DNA from 4 places in the Brevibacillus sp. NL20B1 genome. Region 1 is predicted to be linked to each of the others. Evidence: riboswitches for the same ligand, from Rfam matches in the RefSeq annotation. Region 1 holds a riboswitch; each other region holds the start of a gene.
The links. A riboswitch is a leader RNA that binds a small molecule or an ion and turns the genes downstream of it on or off. The one in region 1 is predicted to bind cobalamin.
Positions count from the first base shown of each region.

Region 2: it holds a riboswitch for cobalamin, as region 1 does, so the genes downstream of both, KDN35_RS03655 (ribonucleoside-diphosphate reductase subunit alpha) here and cobO (cob(I)yrinic acid a,c-diamide adenosyltransferase) in region 1, are expected to answer to the same signal.
Region 3: it holds a riboswitch for cobalamin, as region 1 does, so the genes downstream of both, KDN35_RS06665 (iron chelate uptake ABC transporter family permease subunit) here and cobO (cob(I)yrinic acid a,c-diamide adenosyltransferase) in region 1, are expected to answer to the same signal.
Region 4: it holds a riboswitch for cobalamin, as region 1 does, so the genes downstream of both, KDN35_RS12930 (energy-coupling factor ABC transporter permease) here and cobO (cob(I)yrinic acid a,c-diamide adenosyltransferase) in region 1, are expected to answer to the same signal.

Region 1 is NZ_JAGTPT010000005.1:147,294-152,818, forward strand. It holds gene cobU (bifunctional adenosylcobinamide kinase/adenosylcobinamide-phosphate guanylyltransferase) at 1-128, opposite strand, end outside; gene cobD (threonine-phosphate decarboxylase CobD) at 125-1,234, opposite strand; gene cobO (cob(I)yrinic acid a,c-diamide adenosyltransferase) at 1,234-1,782, opposite strand; cobalamin riboswitch at 1,985-2,198, opposite strand; gene KDN35_RS05585 (hypothetical protein) at 2,290-2,499, opposite strand; gene KDN35_RS05590 (hypothetical protein) at 2,572-2,769, opposite strand; gene KDN35_RS05595 (MDR family MFS transporter) at 3,026-4,561, opposite strand; gene KDN35_RS05600 (FAD-dependent oxidoreductase) at 4,681-5,247, opposite strand; gene cyoD (cytochrome o ubiquinol oxidase subunit IV) at 5,410-5,525, opposite strand, start outside.
Region 2 is NZ_JAGTPT010000003.1:114,633-120,157, forward strand. It holds gene hemQ (hydrogen peroxide-dependent heme synthase) at 1-67, opposite strand, end outside; gene nagB (glucosamine-6-phosphate deaminase) at 185-943, opposite strand; gene KDN35_RS03645 (MurR/RpiR family transcriptional regulator) at 967-1,863, opposite strand; gene KDN35_RS03650 (YisL family protein) at 2,137-2,490, opposite strand; cobalamin riboswitch at 2,688-2,887, shown strand; gene KDN35_RS03655 (ribonucleoside-diphosphate reductase subunit alpha) at 3,079-5,298, shown strand; gene KDN35_RS03660 (ribonucleotide-diphosphate reductase subunit beta) at 5,322-5,525, shown strand, end outside.
Region 3 is NZ_JAGTPT010000007.1:49,167-54,691, reverse strand. It holds gene nikC (nickel transporter permease) at 1-334, shown strand, start outside; gene KDN35_RS06670 (M24 family metallopeptidase) at 491-1,585, shown strand; cobalamin riboswitch at 1,600-1,802, shown strand; partial or broken gene KDN35_RS06665 (iron chelate uptake ABC transporter family permease subunit) at 1,968-2,123, shown strand; gene KDN35_RS06660 (sigma-70 family RNA polymerase sigma factor) at 2,221-2,769, shown strand; gene KDN35_RS06655 (hypothetical protein) at 2,739-3,752, shown strand; gene lepA (translation elongation factor 4) at 3,976-5,525, shown strand, end outside.
Region 4 is NZ_JAGTPT010000017.1:68,289-73,813, reverse strand. It holds gene ald (alanine dehydrogenase) at 1-831, shown strand, start outside; gene KDN35_RS12935 (quinone-dependent dihydroorotate dehydrogenase) at 1,162-2,250, shown strand; cobalamin riboswitch at 2,343-2,534, shown strand; gene KDN35_RS12930 (energy-coupling factor ABC transporter permease) at 2,685-3,446, shown strand; gene KDN35_RS12925 (energy-coupling factor ABC transporter substrate-binding protein) at 3,447-3,734, shown strand; gene cbiQ (cobalt ECF transporter T component CbiQ) at 3,731-4,522, shown strand; gene KDN35_RS12915 (energy-coupling factor ABC transporter ATP-binding protein) at 4,526-5,365, shown strand.

The DNA.
Region 1 (5,525 bases):
TTCATTTCCTCGTCCCATGCCTGGCCGGTGGCCACGTACAAGACGGGGCCTCCCGCCTGTGCAGCCAGTTTTTCGGCGAAGCGGCTCTTCCCCGAGCGGACGCCTCCGGTAACGACGATCAGGCTCAGCGCCGCTCCCTCCTTTCACGCCAGACGTCCCGCAAGGCCGTCAACAGGCGGTCGTTTTCCGGCCGGGTGCGGACTGCGATGCGAAAATCACCGGGCGTCAAGCCGGGGTACATGGCACAACTGCGAATCAAGATGCCCCGTCTGCCCAGCAGCTCCTGCAGTTCCGCCGCCGTTATCTGAGCCGGACAGCGCACGAGCAGAAAGTTGGCTTCGCCCGGCCAGACGCGCCAGCCCAGTTCCTGCGCGATGGCACCGGACAGATAGGAACGCTCTTTGGCAATCAGCCGTCTGGTTTTCGCTTCGTAGTCCGCTTCCTCCAGGCAAAGCTCCCCGGCCGCAAGCGCCAGACTGTTGACGCTCCAGCTGACCTGCTTTTCCCGCAGCCGCTCAATCAGCGCGGGCACGGCGACGGCGTAGCCGAGGCGCAGCCCGGGAATGGCGAACATCTTCGTCAGCGAGCGCATCACCAGCACGCGCGGAAACCGGGAAAGCTGGTCTGCCAGCGTAAACTGACGCTCCTCCGCGACAAAGTCGAGAAACGCCTCGTCGATCACCAGATGCGTGTCTGTCCTGTCGGTCCAGCCGGCCATCCGCAGCAGTTCTTCCGGTTCATACAAGAGGCCGGTCGGGTTGTTGGGAGAACCGACAAAGACAAGGTCTGCCTGTTCAAACAGCCGGTCCAGCTCCGCCTCGTCCGGCTTGAAGCCGCGATCTTCCCGCCCCGGGCAGGTCAGCACGCGGGCGCCGAACTGCCTGGAAAGTTGGGCATATTCGGAAAAACAAGGCGTGACGATGCCGACCGTCTGCGGCTTCAGTGCGAGGATCGCCAGGGCCATCGCCTCGGCCGCCCCGTTGGTCGGCAGAAGCCACGATGCCGGCAGGTTCAGCTTTGCCGCCAATGCGCTGCGAAACGACCGGTGCCCCGGATCGGGATAGTGAACCACCCGAGGCAGCACCTCCCGCAGTCCTTCCAGCACGCGGGCAGGCGGGCCCAGCGGGTTGATGTTGGCGCTGAAATCGACAAATTGCCCGACTTCCACACCGAAGCGCTCCGCCGCCGTAACCAGATCGCCGCCGTGACCGAACACCTCCAACACGGCGGTCATCAATACTCCACCCCCAGCACGGCGGGGATGCCTTCGTCATAGTAGTGCTTGACCGCTTTCATCTCCGTTACCAGATCGGCAATCGCGATGATTTCCGGCCGCGCGTCCCGTCCCGTAATCACCAGATGCACGTGGCTCGGCCTGTTTTTGATCGTGTCCACTACATCGTCCAGCGGCAGCACGTCCGCTACGGGAAAACGATCAATCGCCAGCGCGTTGTTCAATTCGTCGAGAATCACCATGTCGTATTCGCCGCCCAATACCTGCTCCTTGGCGTATCGCCACGCTTCCCGCAGAGCGGCGCGGTGCTCCTCGGGCGTTTTCGTCCAGGTAAAGCCGATGCCTTTTTGCACCATCTCGATGCCCAACCGGTCAAAGACGATTTTTTCCCCGTAGGTGCGTTCCGGCGACTTGATAAACTGTACCACCAACACACGCTTGCCGCGGCCGGTCGCCCGTACGGCCAGCCCCAGCGCCGCCGTTGTCTTCCCTTTTCCGTCCCCGGTGTACACCAGGACCAGTCCTCGCTTGTTGTCGGATTTGTTCATCGACCATTTCCTCCCCCTCTGGCCGGCCAACCAGGGACGCGATGCCAAACGGTCCGCCCCTTGTGCCAGCTCATCTACCGTTCACGGTGTCTTTTCAGATACAATTAAAAAACGCTTTGCTTTCCTCGAAAACCAAAGGAAGCAAAGCGTCGACACGACGTCCACGACAATCCTCACCTTTTCCTTTGACCCGAAGGAAATCAGTGCTCACGCAAAACAGGCAGGTCTCCTGGCTTGAGGATCGCCGCTTTCCTTCTCCTTCCCACTCCCGCTGGAGCAGTGGATGGCTGTCGCCGCGAAGGAAAACTCCCCTCTTACAGTGGCGGGACCGCGTTGGATTTTCACCAAACTTCCCTTTTAACTTCACCCGCCCGGAAGCGTCCGCGCAGGTGAAGACCTGTTTGCCGTATGCAGTTGTCGGTGCCGCACATGACCGGCACTTGTCTCCATCATAACAAAAGTGGCCGTGGATAGGAAGGAAAAAGCGAGCGGGCAATGGGCTGACTTTTAATCGACGGGCGCCATCGAGCCATCTGGATTCAAAATTTCTTCTGCTCTGGTTCCATTCACATTGGAGTAAACATGCAGATTGCGATTGGGGCCTTGAAGGTAAGCGATGGTGTACAGGTAGACTCGTTCATCTTTCCAGCCGATGAAGAAGGCGGCTCCTACTTTTCCGCTGCGAATCCCCTCTTGATCAATGACATGGTCGGGCACAGAGGACTGGTAATCCTCCTCGGTGAAAAAGCGGTACAGCCAGAATTCATCACAGCCGTTTTCGAGATCCCCCTAGTCATCCACGAGAACGTACCTGTCACCGAACAGTGCGGCGACTTCTTGTTTGGTTGAGCCGATTGTTACGTTGTCTTTTATCCTGGCAACGGTTTGCAGCACTTCTTCTTCACGGACCGTCTGTCTTTCGGGTGGGAGTACGAAGATTCTGTCAAATAAATCAAAGGGATAACAGGCGACCAGGATCGCGGCCATGACTGCGGGAATCAGATATAGGTACGTTTTTCCTTGCAAAATGGTTTGTCCCCCTTCGTTCTTTGAACAGCAGCGAAAACACGTCACGCTTGCATTTACCTTCTACCAATATTTACTATAATATTATATTGCTGGAATTTATTGAACCCGCCCGAACCAATCAGGCCTGATCTGATAATGCTCCACGCACAAAAAAGCAGCCCTGCATGCAGCCGGAGATCATTCCGGTGCACGAGGGCTGTGTTCGCCTTTTAGTTTATCTTCTTCCCCGCTCCGCTGTTTTGGGCCGTACCTGTGCAGCGGGTATGCTTATCCGCTCTTTGCCCATCAGCAGGATCCCTACGACCGCCAGACAGGCCGGAATCAGCGCCCACATGAACGTCTGCGCAATCGACGAGGAGAGGACTGCGGTAATCTGCTCCAGGACAGGTGCCGGAATGGACGCCCGGGTTTCCGGAGTCAGCACCGCCCGCGGGTCAACCAGCCCCCCTGCCGGAATGCCGCTTCCACCGGCAAATACCTCTTCCAAGCCGCTCTGGAACAGGTTGCGCTGTACGATTCCAAACACGCTCACGCCCAGCGTCATGCCCAGCGAGCGGAAAAACGAGTTGGTCGAGCTGGCCGAACCGCGTTGACGCATGTCAAAGTTGTGGATCGCAGCCATGCCCAGGACGGAGAAGGAAAAACCGACGCCAAACCCGGTAAGGACCATGTAGACGGTCACCAGACTGCGCGAGACCTCCGGTGTCAGCGTCCCCAACAAAAACAAGCCGGACAGGAAAAAGGCGGCGGACAGCAGCATGATGTTGCGGTAGCTGGTCTTCGTCGTCAGCATCCCGCCCGTTTGGCTGCCGAGTACCGATCCGAGCATCATCGGAGTGAGCAGCAGCCCCGAGTTGGACGCCGAGCCGCCAAACACTCCCTGGATAAAGATCGGAATGTAGACGGTCGTGATGATGAAGGACGCGCCGTACAGAAGAGACACCATATTGCTTGCGGCAAACAGCCGCTGTCTGAACATGGAAAACGAAATGATCGGCTCGGCCGCCCGTCTCTCCACGTACAAAAACACGGCAAACAGCACGGCAAACGCGGCAAACAGACCGAGAATCACCGCAGAGTCCCAGGCGTATTGATTGCCGCCCAGCTCCAGTGCAAACATCAGGCTGACCACCGCTCCCACCAGCGTGATCGCACCCCACCAGTCAATGCTCTGCTTGCTGTGTTCCAGCGACTCCTTGTAGTACGCGGAGATAAACCAGAGCGACAGAAGACCGATCGGCACGTTGATGTAAAAGACCCAGTGCCAGCCAAAGTAATCGGTGATGTAGGCGCCGAGCAGGGGACCGACAACACTGGACGTGCCGAACACCGCTCCGAACAGGCCAGTCATTTTCCCTCGCTTCTCCGGTGGGAACACGTCAAAAATGATCGTAAAGGCAATCGGCATCAGCGCTCCGCCGCCAATCCCCTGGATGGCCCGGTAGATGCTGAGCTGAACAATGCTGCCTGCCGTCCCGCAGAGGATCGATCCGAGCAAAAACACGATCAACCCAAACACGTAAAACCGTTTGCGGCCGTACATGTCGGACAGTTTGCCGAAGATGGGCATCCCCGCCATCGTCGCCACCATGTACGCCGACGTGACCCAGACAAACTTGTCCAGACCGCCCAACTGGCCGACGATCGTACCCATCGCGGTGGCGACGATCGTGTTGTCCATGGACGCCATCAACAGACCGAGCAGGAGCCCGGCAACCACAAATTTCACATTCGACTTCTTGGCAATCACGCCGATCTCCTCCTCTTTCAACTTCTCTATGAACTTGATTATTGCCAATGTGGCCCGGAAAAAATAAACCTTCCCTCCTGGTCTATACGGAGAGAAGGATATGGAAATTTCAACAAGTATCAGCTTTTTAGCACGTCGTGGTCGACGTAGCGCTCGCCGTTCAGCTCGCTGATGACGTTGATCGCCACCCTGGCCCCGTCACCGGCGGTGATGATCGTATGCACACTGACGCCGGCGCACGTTCCGGCCGCCCAAATGCCCTCCACACTGGTCTTGCCGTCCCGGTCGACGTCAATCACCGTTTTGATCCGCGGCTCGGTGCCGGGCTTGGTCGCCACGCCGATCTTTTCCGCCAGATCGACCAGGATGCCGGTAGCGAGAATCACGTGTTTCGCTTCAAACGTCCCTGCGCTGTCTGTCTCCAGCGTAAAGCCCTGTTCCGTTTTGACGATGTTGGTCACCTGGCCGGACACCAATTCCGCGCCAAATTTCTCCGCCTGCTTTTTCCCGATATCCACCAGGTCAGGCCCGGTGATCTCCATTACGCCGTAGTGATTTTCCACCCAGGCTCGTTTGGTGATGCTCTTGTCACTGTCGATCAGCAGCGTTTTTTTGCCAGCCTTCGCCGTAAACAGCGCCGCGCTGGCTCCTGCCGGTCCTGCCCCAATAATCGCAATCTCGTACATTCTGACATGCCCCCTTCCAGTTTTTATGATACCCAACTTAATCATATACCAAGTATGGAAAAAAGAAAATCCACCGGGCACATCGGGGCCAGTCTCAACAAAAAAACCTCTTGAGCTTGATAGCCCAAGAGGTTTCGCCTCGTTTCGCCTTGTCTTTCGACCTTACTGCACCATGGTGTTGAAGCTCATGACCCAAATGGAGCCGGCGACGATCGTCAGCACGATCACTCCGCCCAGGATCAGTGCCTGCACATTGTAGCGGGGTTTCTCCCCTTCGC
Region 2 (5,525 bases), on a different contig from region 1:
TGATCGTGCGGAAATTATGATAAGTATACCAGCCTTCCAGCGTAAGCAATGCCTCGTTCGTGCTCATCAGGTTCAACTCCTTACGGTAATCTGGTGCATTCTTCTTGGACACTCCCAGTATAGCATAACGAACGAAGCGTTATGCGAAACGAATTGGTGAACAAGCGCCGCAAACAACGGCCGTTCACACCAGGCGGCCGCTGTTTTTCGTCTCGGCTGACAGCAGCGCTGCCGCCTCCTTGTCCGCGATGACGGTCACATCTGAATGAAGCTGCAGCAGCGACGCGGGCACGTCAGGCGTCTTCTCTCCTTCCAGCATGCGGCGCACCGCATCCGCCTTGGCCTCGCCGCTCGCAAGCAGCATGATCCGCTTCGCCGCCAGAATCGTTTTGATCCCCATCGATACAGCTTTCGTCGGCACTTCGTCGATCGATTCGAAAAAGCGCGCGTTCGCCTTGATTGTACTTTGTGCCAGTTCCACGATCCGCGTGGTCGTCTCCGCGTCGGACCCCGGCTCATTGAAACCAATGTGGCCGTTTCCGCCGATACCCAGCACCTGCAGGTCGATGCCTCCCGCCGCCGCGATTGCCGCTTCATATCGCCGGCACTCCGCCTGCAGGTCGGGTGCGTCTCCGCGCGGGATGTTGGTCTGCTCCAGCGGGATGTCCACATGGCGAAAAAAGTGTTCCTGCATGAACGTGTGGTAGCTTTGCGGATGATGCGGCGGCAGTCCGACGTATTCATCCAGGTTAAACGTCGTCACGCGGGAGAAGTCAACTCCCTCCTCGCGGTGCAGCCGCGCCAGTTCCCGGTACATGCCGATCGGTGTGCTGCCCGTAGCCAGTCCCAGTACGGCAGTGGGTTTGGCTGTCACCACCTGCGCCACGATGTGCGCCGCAGCTTTGCCCAACGACTCGTAATTCTCCGCAATCAGCAGTTTCATGCGCTCTCCCTCCGTCAGCCGCTTCAGTATTTTTTGTCCAGCACCGCTTTTGCCGTCTTTTCCTTGTAGGTCAGCGCTTTCTCCTGGATGCGCATGGCCAGTGCCGTACACAGGATGTCGATGACGTGCAGTTGGGCGATTTTGGCCGCGAGCGAACCGCCCTGCAGCGGCCCTTCCTTTGCTGCCGTCAAAAGCGTGACATCAGCCACGTTCGTGATCGGCGAGCGGCGGTAGTGGGTGATGCACAGCACTGTTGCCCCTGCTTCCTTCGCCACTTTCAGCGAATCGATCGTATCCTTGGTGCTGCCCGACACGGAGATGCCCACGGCGACGTCGCCGGGCCCCAGCGTGGCGGCAGCCATCGCCTGCAGGTGTGCCTCGTAAAAGGCGTCCACTTTCAGCCCCAGGCGCAAGCACGTGTATTTGGCATCCTGGGCCGTCACCCCGGATGTTCCCACGCCGTAAAAGTGGATCGTGTTGGCGGCTTGCAGCAGGTCGACACACCGCTCCAGCTCGACCGGGTCGATGAGCGAGCTGGTGTCACCAACCGCCTGCATGTTGGTGGCCGTCACCTTTTGCGCGATGGTCGTCAGCGAATCCTCCTCCGTTACCTCACCGTGCAGGTTTTTCACCGGATGGACCAGCTCCTGGGCCAGCGCCAGCTTGAACTCCTGGTAGCTGCGAAAACCGATCTTGCGGCAGAAGCGCAGCACGGTGGTTTCGCCCACGCCCGCTTTTTCCGCCAGGTCGATGACGGAAGAGTAAATTACGCTCTCCGTCTGGCTCAGTACGATCTCCGCCACTTTTTGCTCAGATTTGGTAAACGACGGCCGCAAACTCTGAATGCCCAGCAGGGTGGCATTGGTTTTGGCCGCGCCGCCGGACGCGCCGGCCGTCTGCTCTTTCTGATTTACCGTCATCGGCGTCCTCCTCCGTTTATCACCAAAAGAAAACAGCTTTATTCCTACCGCCATTATATGCAAAAGCGGAGCATTCCGCCATATTGATTGATATATGTGGAGAAGTTCTCCATTCTATATCAGACCGTTCTGATTCGCGGCGCACTCCGCTTCCGCGAGCATCCGCCGCTCTTGGCGCCGCTTGTCTTAGCGAACAACAACAAAAAAAGCCTCCACCCGGAACCTTTTGATCCGAGTGAAAGCTTTTCGACGTGTGTGCAAAGCACCGGCCGCCTACACGATTACGCGGTACCCGATCAGGATGACAAGCACCATCAGCGCGAGCGCGCCAACGAAAAATCCGATGCTGGCTTCCTGGCGGCGTGCCCGTCCCAGCGCCATTTCCATCAGCCCGAAGACGACAATCCCCAGCAGTCCCTTCACATAGTACAGGACGTCTCCCGTGTGGAACTTAAACAACATCCAACCGCCTGTCACGACCACAATCACCATCATCACGCGCAGAAACATGTGAACGATGTTGCCCACTTTTTCCTTGCCGAGACGGAAAAGGATGTACCCGACGATCAGCAGGATGAATGCCACTTCCCAACCGCCTACGTGGGCTTTAAGATACGCATAGCTCACCGTTTGCTCACTCCTTGCCCAGTGCAATCTCCATACTCGTCTCATTATAACAGATTGGCAAGGGAAAAGCAGGGCGCGCAATGCTTGGCGGTTTTGTGACAGCTAGTCACTGGACCGGACCCGCTTTTTTGGAAGCGGCCAGCCAAGATCAGTCTTCCCTCCCACAACATATTGTGTTATAGTACCTTCATACAACCATATATAGTACGCTTTGTGGTGCGCTTGACCAGGATTCCGGCAAGCGCTTAAAAGGGAAGACCGGTGCAAGTCCGGCGCGGTCCCGCCACTGTAAATGGGGAGCGACTCTGTCAGATGCCACTGTCGATCGCATCGACGGGAAGGTTCAGAGAAGCGATGATCCATGAGCCAGGAGACCTGCCACAAAGACAACACCGTTGGAACCACGAGGATGGGGAGGTGTGGAATCGGTCACCGGCGGCGTGCCGCTCTTTCTGGCGCACGTTCCGCTTTGACACAGGCATGTTTGTTTCCACATGGGCAACATCAGCATCCTCTACCCGACGGGAGAGGATGCTTTTTTCATGAACCGCAAAGGAGAGGGATAGATTGCAAACGGTTGTCTCTGGCATTGACCAACGTATTACATCGCTGATTGGCGACATTCTGGCCGATTTTCCCCGGCTGCGCGCAGATGCCGTCATCCAGTCGGCGGCCATCAGAGCCAAACACAAAACGCTCACGGAACAGGAAGCGGCAAAAATCGTTGCCATGTCGGCCGCCGAACTGATCTCCAAAGAGGAGCCGGAATGGACCTACGTCGCCGCCAGGGCGTACCTCGCTGCCCTGTATCACGAAGCGGCCCGCAGCCGGGCGTATTCCTTTAGTCCTGCGCGTCCCTACGGTTCGTTTTTGAACCTGTTGAAACAGCTGGTGGAAAAGGGCATTTACAAACAGGAACTGCTGACCGCCTACCGTCCGGAAGAGATTGCGGAGCTGGAACGGGAGATTGATCCGGAAAAGGACAAGCTGTTTACCTATTTGGGGATCGTGACTCTCGCCGAGCGGTATTTGGCGAGGGATTACACCGGCAGCCTGTATGAACTGCCCCAGGAGCGGTTTATGGTCATCGCCATGCACCTCATGCTGCAGGAACCCCGCGAAAAAAGACTCGCGCTGGTAAAGGAAGCCTACTGGGCGCTCAGCCATCAGTACATGACCGTGGCAACGCCCACCATGGCGAATGCCGGCAAAGCACGGGGCGGACAGCTCTCCAGCTGCTTTGTCGACACGGTCGACGACTCTCTGCAGGGCATCTACGATTCCAACACCGACGTCGCCCGGCTGTCCAAGATGGGCGGCGGCATCGGCGTGTACATGGGAAAAGTGCGGGCGCGCGGCTCTTCCATCCGCGGCTATGAAAACAAATCCAGCGGGGTCATCCCGTGGATTCGCCAGCTGAACAATACGGCGGTCAGCGTCGACCAGCTCGGAACGCGCAACGGCAGCGTTGCCGTGTATCTCGACGTGTGGCACAAGGACATCCTGGCGTTTCTCGATTTGAAAATGAACAACGGGGACGAACGCCTGCGGGCGCATGACATCTTTACGGGTGTGTGCATCCCTGATCTGTTCATGGAAGCGGTGGAAAACCGGGCCGAGTTTCACTTGTTTGATCCGCATGAAGTGCGCACCGTCATGGGCTTTTCGCTGGAGGATTGCTACGATGAGGAGCCCGGGCGAGGCACGTTCCGCGAACGGTACGAGGCGTGCGTGCGGCATCCCCGCTTGAGCCGCGTGACGGTACCCGCCATCGAGATCATGAAGCGGATCATGATCTCCCAGCTGGAGACGGGCACGCCGTTCATGTTCTACCGGGATACCGTCAACCGCGCCAACCCCAACAAACATGCGGGCATGATTTACTCCAGCAATTTGTGCACGGAAATCCTGCAGAACATGTCGCCCACCACGGTGACAGAAGAAGTGCTGCAGGACGGAGAGATCGTGATTCGGAAAACGCCGGGCGATTTCGTCGTCTGCAATCTCTCCAGCATCAACCTGGGGCGCGCCGTGCCTGCCAACGTGCTGGAGCGGCTGATCCCCATCCAGGTGCGGATGCTGGACAACGTGATCGATGTGAACCGGATCGACGTCCTGCAGGCCCAGCAAACCAACAAAAAGTACCGGGGCATCGGGCTGGGAGCGTTTGGCCTGCATCATCTGCTGGCGCTCCAGGAAATCAGATGGGAAAGCGAAGAAGCGGTCGCCTTCAACGACCGGTTGTTTGAACGCATCCATTACTTGACGATTCGCGCCTCCCTGGAACTGGCGAAGGAAAAAGGCGCCTATCCGCTCTTTTCGGGCAGCGAATGGGAAAACGGCAGCTATTTTGCCCGCAGGGGCTACAATTCGCCCGAGTGGGAGGCGCTGGCCAAAGAAGTGGCCCGGCACGGCATTCGCAACGGGTATCTGATGGCGGTCGCTCCCACCGGCTCCACGTCGCTGATCGCCGGCTCCACCGCTTCCGTCGACCCGGTGTTTGAACCGGTCGCCTACGAGGAGAAGACGACGTACAAAATCGCCAATCCCGCTCCCGATCTGACTGCCCGCACGATGTGGTACTACAAGGGAGCCTATCACCTCGACCAGCATTGGTCGATCAGACAGGCGGCCGCCCGCCAGCGCCACCTCGATCAGGGGCAGAGCATCAATCTGTATGTCCGCCCCGACATCCACGCCAGAGAGCTGCTGCAGCTCCATCTGGAGGCATGGAAGCAGGGGCTGAAGACGACCTACTACGTCCGCAGCCGGGCCGTAGAGATTGATGAGTGCGAAGCCTGCACCTGATCGCGGAAAGGAGAACGGATATGCTGCAGAAGCAAAAGGTATTTGATACAAGCGCGCCCAACAGGTCAACCAAAATCATCAACGGCGAGTGTTCCGGGGTGTTGAACTGGGATGATATCCGCCACCCGGCGATGTACAAGCTGTACAAGGTGCTGATCGCCAACCACTGGATTCCGTCCGAGATTTCGATGAACAAGGACAAGCAGCAGTTTGCCGAACTGACGCCG
Region 3 (5,525 bases), on a different contig from region 1:
AGAGTTTGTCATGGCAGCGAAGGCGATCGGATCGAAAAACTCTCGGATTATCCTGCATCACATCCTGCCGAACAGCCTGGCGCCGATCATCGTCACCGGCACGCTGGGCATTGCGACGGCAATTCTTGAAGCGGCTGCCCTGGGGTTCCTCGGACTGGGGGCGCAGCCGCCGCAGCCGGAGTGGGGGCTGATGCTGTCCGACTCACGCCAGTACATTCAAAAAGCGCCGTGGACCGTCATCTTCCCCGGCTTGTCCATCATGCTGACGGTGCTCGGCTTCAACCTGATCGGCGACGGTCTGCGCGACGCGCTTGACCCGCGGATGAAACATTGAAAACGCCATTCCGTCCGGCTGTCGAGGCTGCTCGGCAGCCTTCCCGTATATAGACAAAGTCCGTGGAGCATGGGTGATAGGGCCCGCTCGCTTCTTTTTTTTCCGAGGACATGGTATCCTCGCTAGTAGATACCAAGAGAAAGCAGGGTGAGCAAGTTGTACCAGGAGCGCATGCAGCAGTTGCACACGTATATGGAAAAGGAAGAGTTGGACGCGGTGTTGATCACCTCGCCCAAACACGTTTACTATCTGACTGGCTTTTTTACGGAACCCCACGAACGCTTCATGGGCCTCATCATCCCGGCGCAGGGCGAACCGTCGTTGATCGTCCCGGCGCTGGATCGTGAAGCGGCGGCAGCGGCGGCTTCCGGGGTCAAGCAAATCCTGACGCATACCGATACGGATAATCCGTATGACGTGTTGAAGCAGGCGCTGCCCGCCGGAGTGACGCGGTTGGGCATCGAGAAGAGCCACATGACTGTGGAGCGCTTTGAAGCGATGAGCGCGGTCGTGTCGGCCAAGCGGTACGCCGACGTGGAGGAACCGCTCCGCGAAATGCGGTTGATCAAGTCGGCGGAGGAAGTGGCCCGCATCAGGCACGCCGTGCGGCTGGTGGAACAGGCACTGAGCGAGAGTCTGAAAAAAGTGAAACCGGGTGTCACCGAGATGGAGATCGTCGCCGAACTGGAATACCAGATGAAGCGGTTGGGGGCTGACGGGCCTTCGTTTGACACGATGGTGCTGGCCGGCGAAAAATCGGCGCTGCCGCACGGAACCCCGGGCAGCCGGCAGGTGCGCGAGGGAGACCTGCTGTTGTTTGACCTGGGCGTGGCGGCTGACGGCTACGTGTCCGACATCACCCGCACCTTTGCGATCGGCGAGATCAGTGCACAGCTTCGGGAAATCTACGAGACGGTGCTTGCGGCCAACGAAGCGGCCATCGCTGAGGTGCGTCCGGGTGTCACGCTGGCTCACCTCGACCAAACGGCTCGCCGCGTAATCGAGGAAAAAGGGTATGGTCCGTATTTCATGCACCGTCTGGGGCACGGATTGGGCATGGACGTCCACGAATATCCGTCGGTTCACGGACAAAACCAGGACGTGCTTCGTCCCGGCATGGTCTTCACGATCGAACCGGGGATCTACCTCCCGGGCGTGGGGGGCGTGCGAATCGAGGACGACGTGCTGGTGACCGACAGCGGCTGCGATGTATTGACGCAGTTCCCGAAACAGCTGACCGTCATCAGGTAAGGCTCAGACGAAAAACGAATATGGTGTTTCACGGTGCCGTCCGGGTGCAGGTCCGCCCGGGGGGCTTAAAAGGGAAGTTCGGTGAAAGTCCGACGCGGTCCCGCCACTGTAACGGGAGCGCCCTGCGACAGCCACTGTCTCGCCGGTCTGGCGAGATGGGAAGGTGCAGGGAGCGATGAACCCAAGCCAGGAGACCTGCCGTGAAGCGATCACGCTTTTACCCACGAGGATGGGGATGTGTGGAAAGCAGGGGACAGAAAGAAACGGCGCTCCGCGTCTGTTCTTTTGTCGTGTCCGCATGCAGACAGGCATCTTCCGTCCAATACGGGAGATGCTTTTTTGTTTGTGCGTAAACATGTGAGCCAGGTTTACAACAGGCAGGCGAGTATGTATTGGTGCTTTCGTCGGGGATGGCCTCTCCGTAGTCGGGGCGGCCATCCAGGCACTTGTCCGCAATTCCCTCGCTGATCCCGACATCCTGGGCGTCTCTTCGGGGGCGTCGGTCGGGGCGACATCGGTCATGCTGTTTGGCGCACTCCCGCTCCCCTGGACCCGTTTTTCGCCATAAACGTTGTAACATTTCGTCGGCCGGCCGCATCTAAACAGGTGAATGCACACGAAGGGAGGCGCGCCGCGTGGAAAAACTGCAGCCGACGGTGGAAGCGGTGCTGGAACAGATCATGCGGGAATACGGGACGCGCGTGCTTCGCCTGGTCACCTTGATGGTGAAAGACCGCAGTCTGGCGGAAGACATCACGCAGGACGTCTTTTTGAAAGCGTACCGTCACCTGCCCCGTTTTCGCGGCGAGAGCAGCATCCGCACCTGGCTCTACCGGATCGCCGTGAACGAGTGCAAAGGGTGCCTGCGCTCCTGGGCGTTTCGCAACCTGCTGCCTCGTTCCTGGATCAGCAGGGAGAGCGACGTGTCCGCGGAGCGGCAGGTCATGGAGCGGGCGCAACGGGACGAGCTGGTTCGCCTGGTGCTGGAGCTGCCGCCGCTGTACCGCCAGGTGATCGCGCTGCACTACTACGCCGATCTGTCCATCGCGGAAACGGCCGAAGTGCTTGGCGTGACGGAGGGAACGGTCCGGACACGGCTGCACCGCGCCCGGCAGCAGTTGAGACAGCGGATGGAGTCAAGGGAGGAATGGGAATGGAACGGGACAAATGGCTGCGAGAGCTGAAGGAGCGGGCCGACGAAACGGTGTGCAAGGACGTGACGTTTACCCCCGGAATGGAAGAAGCCGTGCGAAAGCGCATCAGACAGCGGTCGCAGCGGCAGAGGCGCGGACCGCTTCTGGCGTCGGCGTCCGCTGCGGTGACGCTGCTGGCCCTGTGGATGTGGTGGCCCGATGCGCTGCAGCCCAAGCAACCGGCCGCCCCTGGCCCCGCGCCGAAGACAACCGCACCGCCGCTGTTCGGCCTCGTCTCCTCTCCTCCCGTGCTGTGGAAAACGTCGCCGCAGATGGAGACGGTCCATGACGGCAAACCGTTCCGCTATGTCGGCGAGAAGCCGGTGCGCATCATCACGGATGAGCTGTACGAAGGACAGATGCAAAACGTGTTCTGGCTGCTGAATGGTCCGTTTGCCCCGGAAGTGAATCTGGTCGGGTGGAGCACCGAGGGGGAGCGCGTGGATCTGGGCAGCTACCGGGTGGCGGGACCGCAGTATGACGCGGACGGCCATTTTCCTTCCGGCATCGTTTTGCCGCATGCGGGTATCTGGAAGCTGCAGGTCGTCTCCGGCGGCAAGCATTTCGGACAGGTGTTCGTCGAGGTGAAGGAGGGCGTGTCGCCGGCCAACCGGGAACTGGTCACGCCGCTGATTACCCGCTACCTGCAGAGCATCCGGGGTGATCTTGACTGGCTCGGCGGTGAGCGGGACGTCAAACTGGATGTAATCGGCGTGGAAGCCCCCAATGCGGAGAACCGGCGCGTGTACGCATGGGTGCAGATTACCGGCAGGGGCGGGGACCAACAGCAGCTCGCGCTCAGCGCCCCGATGGTCTTTGACATCGCGTACAGGGTCTCTCGCGGCGGCAGCGCCGGGTACCAGGTCACAAGCCACCGCATGCCGGAGGACGGCAGCCGTTACCAGAGCAGCCTCGAGTCGATGTTTCCGCCGCAGATCGTGCAGAAACTGAAAAGGTACGGCTCTGCACACTGACAGGGCCGTACCCGGGTGCTGCTCCCCTAATTCCCCCGTCGCCCTCTCCTCCAGAAGGGGTGCGCCCCGTCATGCCCCTTCCATCTCCCATCTTCCCTCTCCTTCCGCCTCGTTCCTGCTTATTGCTCCGCTATCCGGCCTTTGTTATAATTGACCTTAGTGTATTTTTTCGGAACGCTATCTGAAAGCGACTTTCGGATGGCGTGGGAGGGAACAGACACAGATGGATCGCCGTGAAAGACAGAAACGAATTCGCAATTTTTCCATTATCGCCCATATTGACCACGGAAAGTCAACCCTGGCGGACCGCATTTTGGAGCTGACCGGAGCACTGTCGGCCCGCGAGATGGAAGACCAGTTTCTGGACACGATGGAGCTGGAAAAGGAGCGCGGCATTACGATCAAGCTGAACGCCGTGCGGTTGAACTATAAAGCCGATGACGGAGAGGAGTACATCCTGCACCTGATCGACACCCCCGGACACGTCGACTTTACGTACGAAGTATCCCGCAGCCTTGCCGCCTGTGAAGGGGCGCTCCTGGTGGTGGACGCCGCCCAGGGGATTGAGGCGCAGACATTGGCCAACGTCTATTTGGCGCTGGACAACAATCTCGAGATTATCCCGGTCATCAACAAGATCGACCTGCCCAGCGCGGAGCCGGAGCGCATCAAGCAGGAAGTGGAGGACGTCATCGGGCTGGACGCCAGCGACGCCTGCCTCACCTCGGCCAAAGCAGGGATCGGCATCAAGGACGTGCTGGAGGCAGTGGTGAAAAAGGTGCCGGCACCCGAGGGAGACCCGGATGCGCCGCTGCAGGCGCTGATCTTCGACTCCTACTTTGATCCGTACCGGGGCGTGATCGCATCCGTGCGGATCGTCAACGGTACGCTGAAAAAAGGTATGAAAATCAAGATGATGGCCACCGGCAAAACATTCGAAGTGACGGAAGTGGGCACCTCCACCCCCCGTCAGACGCCGGTAGACGAGCTGACCGTCGGTGACGTGGGCTACGTGGCTGCCTCGATCAAGACGGTGGGCGACACCCGTGTCGGGGATACGATCACGGATGCCAATCGTCCGGCCGCCGAACCGCTGCCAGGTTACCGCAAAATCAATCCGATGGTGTTTTGCGGTCTCTACCCGATCGACACCAGCGAGTACAACGATCTGCGCGAGGCGCTGGAAAAGCTGCAGTTGAACGACGCGTCGCTGCAGTTCGAACCGGAGACCTCACAGGCGCTCGGATTTGGCTTCCGCTGTGGCTTCCTCGGACTTTTGCACATGGAGATCATCCAGGAGCGGATCGAGCGGGAGTTTAACATCAACCTGATTACCACCGCGCCGAGCGTTATCTACCGCATCACCAAGACGAGCGGCGAAGTGGTTGAGATCGACAACCCCTCGAAAATGCCGGAGGCGCAAAAAATCGAACAGATCGAGGAGCCGTACGTCACGGCGACAATCATGGTGCCCAACGATTACGTTGGCGACGTCATGCAGCTCTGCCAGGGCAAGCGCGGGGAATTCCTCGACATGCAGTACATGGGGGAAAACCGCGTTCAGCTCAAGTACGACATGCCCCTCTCCGAGATCGTCTACGACTTCTTTGACCTGTTGAAGTCGGGCACCAAGGGATACGCGTCCTTTGACTATGAACTGGCCGGCTACAAGCCCTCCAAGCTGGTGAAAATGGACATCCTCCTCAACGGCGAAGTGGTTGACGCATTGTCGTTCATCGTCCACCGCGACAGCGCCTACCAGCGCGGACGCGT
Region 4 (5,525 bases), on a different contig from region 1:
GAACCGGAGCTGACTCGCGCCCTGATGGAGAAAAAAGTGGTGGCGATCGCGTATGAAACCATTCAATTGGACAACGGTTCACTGCCTCTCCTGATGCCGATGTCCGAAGTGGCCGGCCGCATGTCCGTGCAAATCGGCGCGCAGTTCCTGGAGAAACCGTACGGCGGCAAGGGCGTGCTGCTCGGCGGCGTACCTGGTGTGCAAAAAGGTGAAGTGGTCATCATCGGCGGCGGCATCGTCGGCACCAACGCTGCCAAAATGGCAGTCGGTCTGGGCGCCAACGTCACGATTATCGACGTGAATGCTGATCGCCTGCGCCAACTGGATGACCTGTTCCAAGGTCGCGTGCAAACCCTGATGTCCAATTCGTTCAACATCGCCAACGCCGTGAAAAAGGCGGACCTGCTCATCGGCGCCGTGCTCATCCCTGGTGCCCGTGCACCTCGCCTGGTGACGGAAGAGATGGTCAAAACGATGGCACCGGGCTCTGTGATCGTCGACGTGGCGATCGACCAGGGCGGTTCCATCGAAACGATCGACCGCATCACCACGCACGACAACCCGACCTACGAAAAACACGGCGTGATCCACTACGCGGTTGCCAACATGCCGGGCGCGGTGGCGCGCACTTCCACGCTGGCACTGACCAATGTGACCGTGCCGTACGCTGTGCAGCTTGCCAACAAGGGCTACCGCCAAGCGATTCTGGACAACCGCGCGCTGGCCAAAGGGGTCAACGTGATCGAGGGGAACGTGACCTACAAGGCCGTCGCCGAAGCGCACAACCTGCCGTACGTCTCTATCGACGACGTGCTGCTGGTGAAAAACTGACCGGGCCGGGACGATCCCAGCCGACACAGCAAAACCGTGACCAACTGCCTGCCCTGCCAATCGGGGCAGGCAGTTTTTTTGTCGGGAGATCGGGTTTAAGAGAATACAGGCATAGGGAATGAGGATACTAGTTGCTAGAGGGGCCGGCTGCCTGCAGACGGGAGGAGTAGGAACCGAAACAGCCGTCTGCTGCCAATGGACCAGGGTCTATCCTCGTATCGCGGCAGAAGTTTTTCCGTAACCGAAGGGAAAGGGTACTTCTCTCGTAGTGCGCACCCTTTTGCAAATATGGTATGCTACTAGGCAGTAGAACGAGTGAGGAGTGCAGTGATGTATCAACTGGTCAAAAAATTCCTGTTTAAGATGAGCGCAGAAGAAGCGCATGAGAAGACCATACACCTGCTCCGGTCAGTGGAAAACTCCGCACCGGGCAAAAGCATCCTGAAGATGGTGTATCAGTTCCGCGACGAACGTCTGGAGACAACGCTCTGGGGCATTCGCTTTCCCAATCCAGTCGGCCTGGCCGCCGGATTTGACAAAAACGCCGAAGTCTATCACGCGTTGGCTTCGCTGGGCTTTGGATTCGTGGAAGTGGGCACAATCACGCCGCAGGGACAACCGGGCAATCCGCAGCCGCGGCTGTTCCGCCTGCCGGAGAAGCAGGCGGTCATTAACCGCATGGGGTTCAACAATTACGGCGCCTACACCGCCTCGCAAAACCTGTTGGACTACGCCTATGCCGACATCCCGATCGGCATCAACATCGGCAAGAACAAGCTGACGCCCAATGAAGAAGCGGCTTCCGACTACAGCAAGTGCCTGGACCTGCTCTATTCGTACGGCCATTATTTTGTGATCAACGTCAGCTCGCCCAACACGCCCAACCTGCGCGACTTGCAGGAGGCCAACAGCCTGCGGTCCATTCTCCGCGAAGTGAAGGCCAAGGCGGCCGAACTGGAGATGCGCGGCGCCAAGGCGAAGCCGATCCTGGTGAAGGTATCGCCCGACATGGCGGACGAGCAGATGAGTGACGTGGTCAGGGCCGCGGTGGCCGAAGGGGCGGCCGGCATCATCGCCACCAACACCACACTGTCCCGTGATGGGGTGGAAAACCACCCGTACGCAGAAGAAGCGGGCGGCTTGAGCGGAAAGCCGCTGGAGGAGCGGTCCACCGCCTGGGTGAGAGAAATTTACCAGGAAGTGGGGGACAAGGTGCCGATCATCGGAGTGGGCGGCATCTTCACCGGTGACGACGCCTACCGCAAGATTCGCGCCGGCGCCAGCCTGGTGCAGGTGTACACGGGAATGATCTACCGCGGGCCGGGTATTGCGCGGCAGATTAACAAACGGCTGGTGCAGCTGTTGAAGAAGGACGGGTTTGCCCGCATCAGCGACGCGGTAGGCGTGGACGCACGATAGATAGCGCACCTCGGAGACGATTCTCCCCTCTTTTGCTTTCGCGGGGGCTCGTTTATAATGGACGCAAACGTCCAAGATGGAAAGGAAAAAAACCGAATACAACGGAGCTAGGTGCCCTTATGCGGATAAGGGGTAACAGGGAATCGGGTGAAAATCCCGAGCGGTCCCGCCACTGTAACCAGGGAATTCTCTTTTGACAGGCCACTCGCCGCTCGCCGGACGGGGAAGGCAAAAGAGCGTGATGATCTGGAAGCCAGGAGACCTACCTAGCTGCCGCACCCAACAGCCTTCGAGGAAAGGAGAGGTGAGCCCAGGCAGTACGACTGTTTTGTTTGAGGAAGTAGTCGTCTATTCACATTGCGCAAAGCTCATCCGGCCGGATGAGTTTTTTTCTTGGACGTTGGATGTCGAACCAGATAGGGAGAGGATGCTCGATGAGCCGTTCGCGTTCGTTGATGAGCGGAATGCTTGTGACGGGATTTGTCCTGTACTTTCTGCTGAATGAGCCGGAGACCGGACACGCCATGCACATCATGGAAGGCTTTTTGCCGGTGGAGTGGGCGCTGTTCTGGTGGGCCGCGTTTCTGCCCTTTTTCCTGCTGGGCCTGCGCTCCATCAAGCGGCTGGTCCAGGATAACCCCGAGTTGAAGCTGCTGCTGGGGGTGGCGGGGGCGTTTGCCTTTGTTCTGTCCGCATTGAAAATTCCGTCTGTGACCGGGAGCAGTTCCCACCCGACCGGGACCGGCCTGGGAGCCATCCTGTTCGGTCCGCTGGTCATGTCGGTGCTGGGCACCTTGGTGCTGCTGTTCCAGGCCCTGCTGCTCGCCCACGGCGGCTTGACCACGCTGGGGGCCAACGCGTTTTCCATGGCAGTGGTCGGGCCGTTTGTGGCCTACGGGGTGTATCGGCTGGTGCTGCGGGCCAACGGCGGCCAGCGGGTGGCAGTGTTTCTGGCGGCTGCCCTGGCCGACCTGACCACGTACGTGGTGACGTCACTGCAGCTGGCGCTGGCGTTTCCGGCAGCATCCGGTGGTGTCGCCGCCTCGTTCGCCAAATTTGCCGGCATCTTCGCGCTGACGCAGGTGCCGCTGGCCATAAGCGAGGGACTGCTGACGGTGCTCGTCTGGAACTGGCTGCAGTCGTACAATGCAAAAGAACTGTCGCAACTGCCGCTGCTCAAACGGGAGGGGATGTAAGTGAAACGCTGGTCAAACCGGGTGCTGTTGCTGCTGGTGGCGTTGTTGGCCGTGCTGCCGCTGATATTGGTGAAAGATTCGGAGTTTGGCGGAGCGGACGGCGCGGCGGAAGAAGCGATCAAAGAAGTGGCCCCCGACTATGAGCCCTGGTTCCAGCCGCTTGTGGAGCCGCCGGGCGGCGAGACGGAAAGCCTGCTGTTTGCCGTGCAGGCCGCGCTGGGCGCCGGATTTATCGGATATGCAATCGGCCTGTACCGGGGTCGGTTGAACAACGGCAAAGAACAATGATCGACCAGTTGGATACGCTCGCCTACACCAACCGGCTGCGCCGCCTGTCCCCCGGCTGCAAGCTGCTGTTTGCCGTGGCGCTGATGTTGATCGTCCTGGTCAGCCATCCGCCCGTGCAGATTGCCGCCTTTGTCTGGATCAGCATCTGGATTGTCGCCTACGCCCGCATTCCCTGGCGCGTCTACCTGGTCGGGCTCGTTCTCGCATGTTCGTTTCTGGCCGCGGGAATGCCGGCCCTGTTGGTGGAAGCGGCGCCTTCGTCCGGGTGGAGCAGCGGCGCCAATGTCCTGGCCGCCTGGCAGTGGGGAGGCTGGGTGATCTATGTGACCACGGACGGCGTCGCCCGGGCAGTGACCCTCATGTGCCGTTCCCTCGCGGCACTGTCCTGCTTGTATTTCGTGCTCTTTACCGTGCCGTTTGCCGAACTGCTCCAGGTGCTGCGCCGCATCGGCCTGCCGGCGGTGCTGACCGATCTGGTGATGCTTATGTACCGTCTGGGGTTTGTGTTTCTGGAAACGGCAGCCTGGCTGCGGACCGCGCAAATCGCGAGGGGCGGCTATCAGGGGATTCGCGCGGCGCTCCGCGACACCGGCAGGTTGGTCAGCCGGCTGTTTGCACGTGCGATGCTCCGGTATCGGCAGCTGTACCTGGGCATGATGGCGCGAGGTTTCACGGAGGACTTTCGCGTCGTCAGCCTGTCAACACATGTCCGCTCCAAGCGGCACGAACGGGAGGCACTGGTCGGATGCGTGCTGCTGGCGGCATGGGAATGGTGGATCGGAGGATGAGACGTGACAACGCATGTGCTTGAGTTTGCCGATGTGCATTACACCTATCCGGGCGCCGCTCAGCCTGCGCTCAACGGCGTGACAATGGCCGTGCCGGCAGGCCGGCGATGTGCGCTGCTCGGCCGCAACGGCTGCGGCAAGTCGACGCTGTTTTTGCATGCAAACGGCATTTTTCGCCCGCACAAGGGACAGGTCCTGTGGAAAGGCGTGCCGATCAGTTCGCGGCGGGCAGATCTGCAGGCGCTCAAACGAAACGTAGGGCTTGTGTTTCAGGACCCGGAGCAGCAGTTGATCGCTGCCACTGTCGCCGAGGATGTGTCGTACGGGCTGTGCAATCTCCATCTGCCGGAAGCGGAGATCAGGGAAAAAGTGCGGCGGACACTGGAGGCATTCGGCCTGAGCGAGTGGGCTGACACTCCGGTGCATCATCTGAGTCTCGGCCAGAAGCGGCGGGTGGGCCTGGCCGGCGTGATGGTGATGGAACCGGAACTGCTGCTGCTGGATGAGCCGACGTCCTACCTGGACCCGTGGCAGACAGAGGCCTTTGTCCGCCAGTTGGAGCGCATCCACGCAGCAGGCACGACGATTGTAATGGCGACGCATGACCTGGATTTCGCATACGCCTGGGCGGACTGGGTGTTTGTGATGGATGCGGGGCGGCTTGTGCTGGCAGGGGAGCCGGAGCGTGTCTTTGCCCGTCGGGACATCCTGGAGGTTTTGCAGTTCAAACGGCCCGCCGTGCTGGAACTGTGGGAATCCCTTCCCGGCCATGTGAAAGAACGGCTCGGCCCCGGCCTGCCCAAGACGACGGGCGAGCTGGCGGAGCGGCTGCGTTTGTTGTAGCGTTGTTTGCCCCTTATCCGCGTCGCGTTTTGGAGTGGACGCATTCGACTACTTTGCTGGTTGTCAAGAGAGCGAGCGGGCACCATCACACATGACTGATTTTGCCTGCAAACAAACTGAGACCGAGGCACAATGCCTCGGTCTTTTTGTTGCTTCTGTA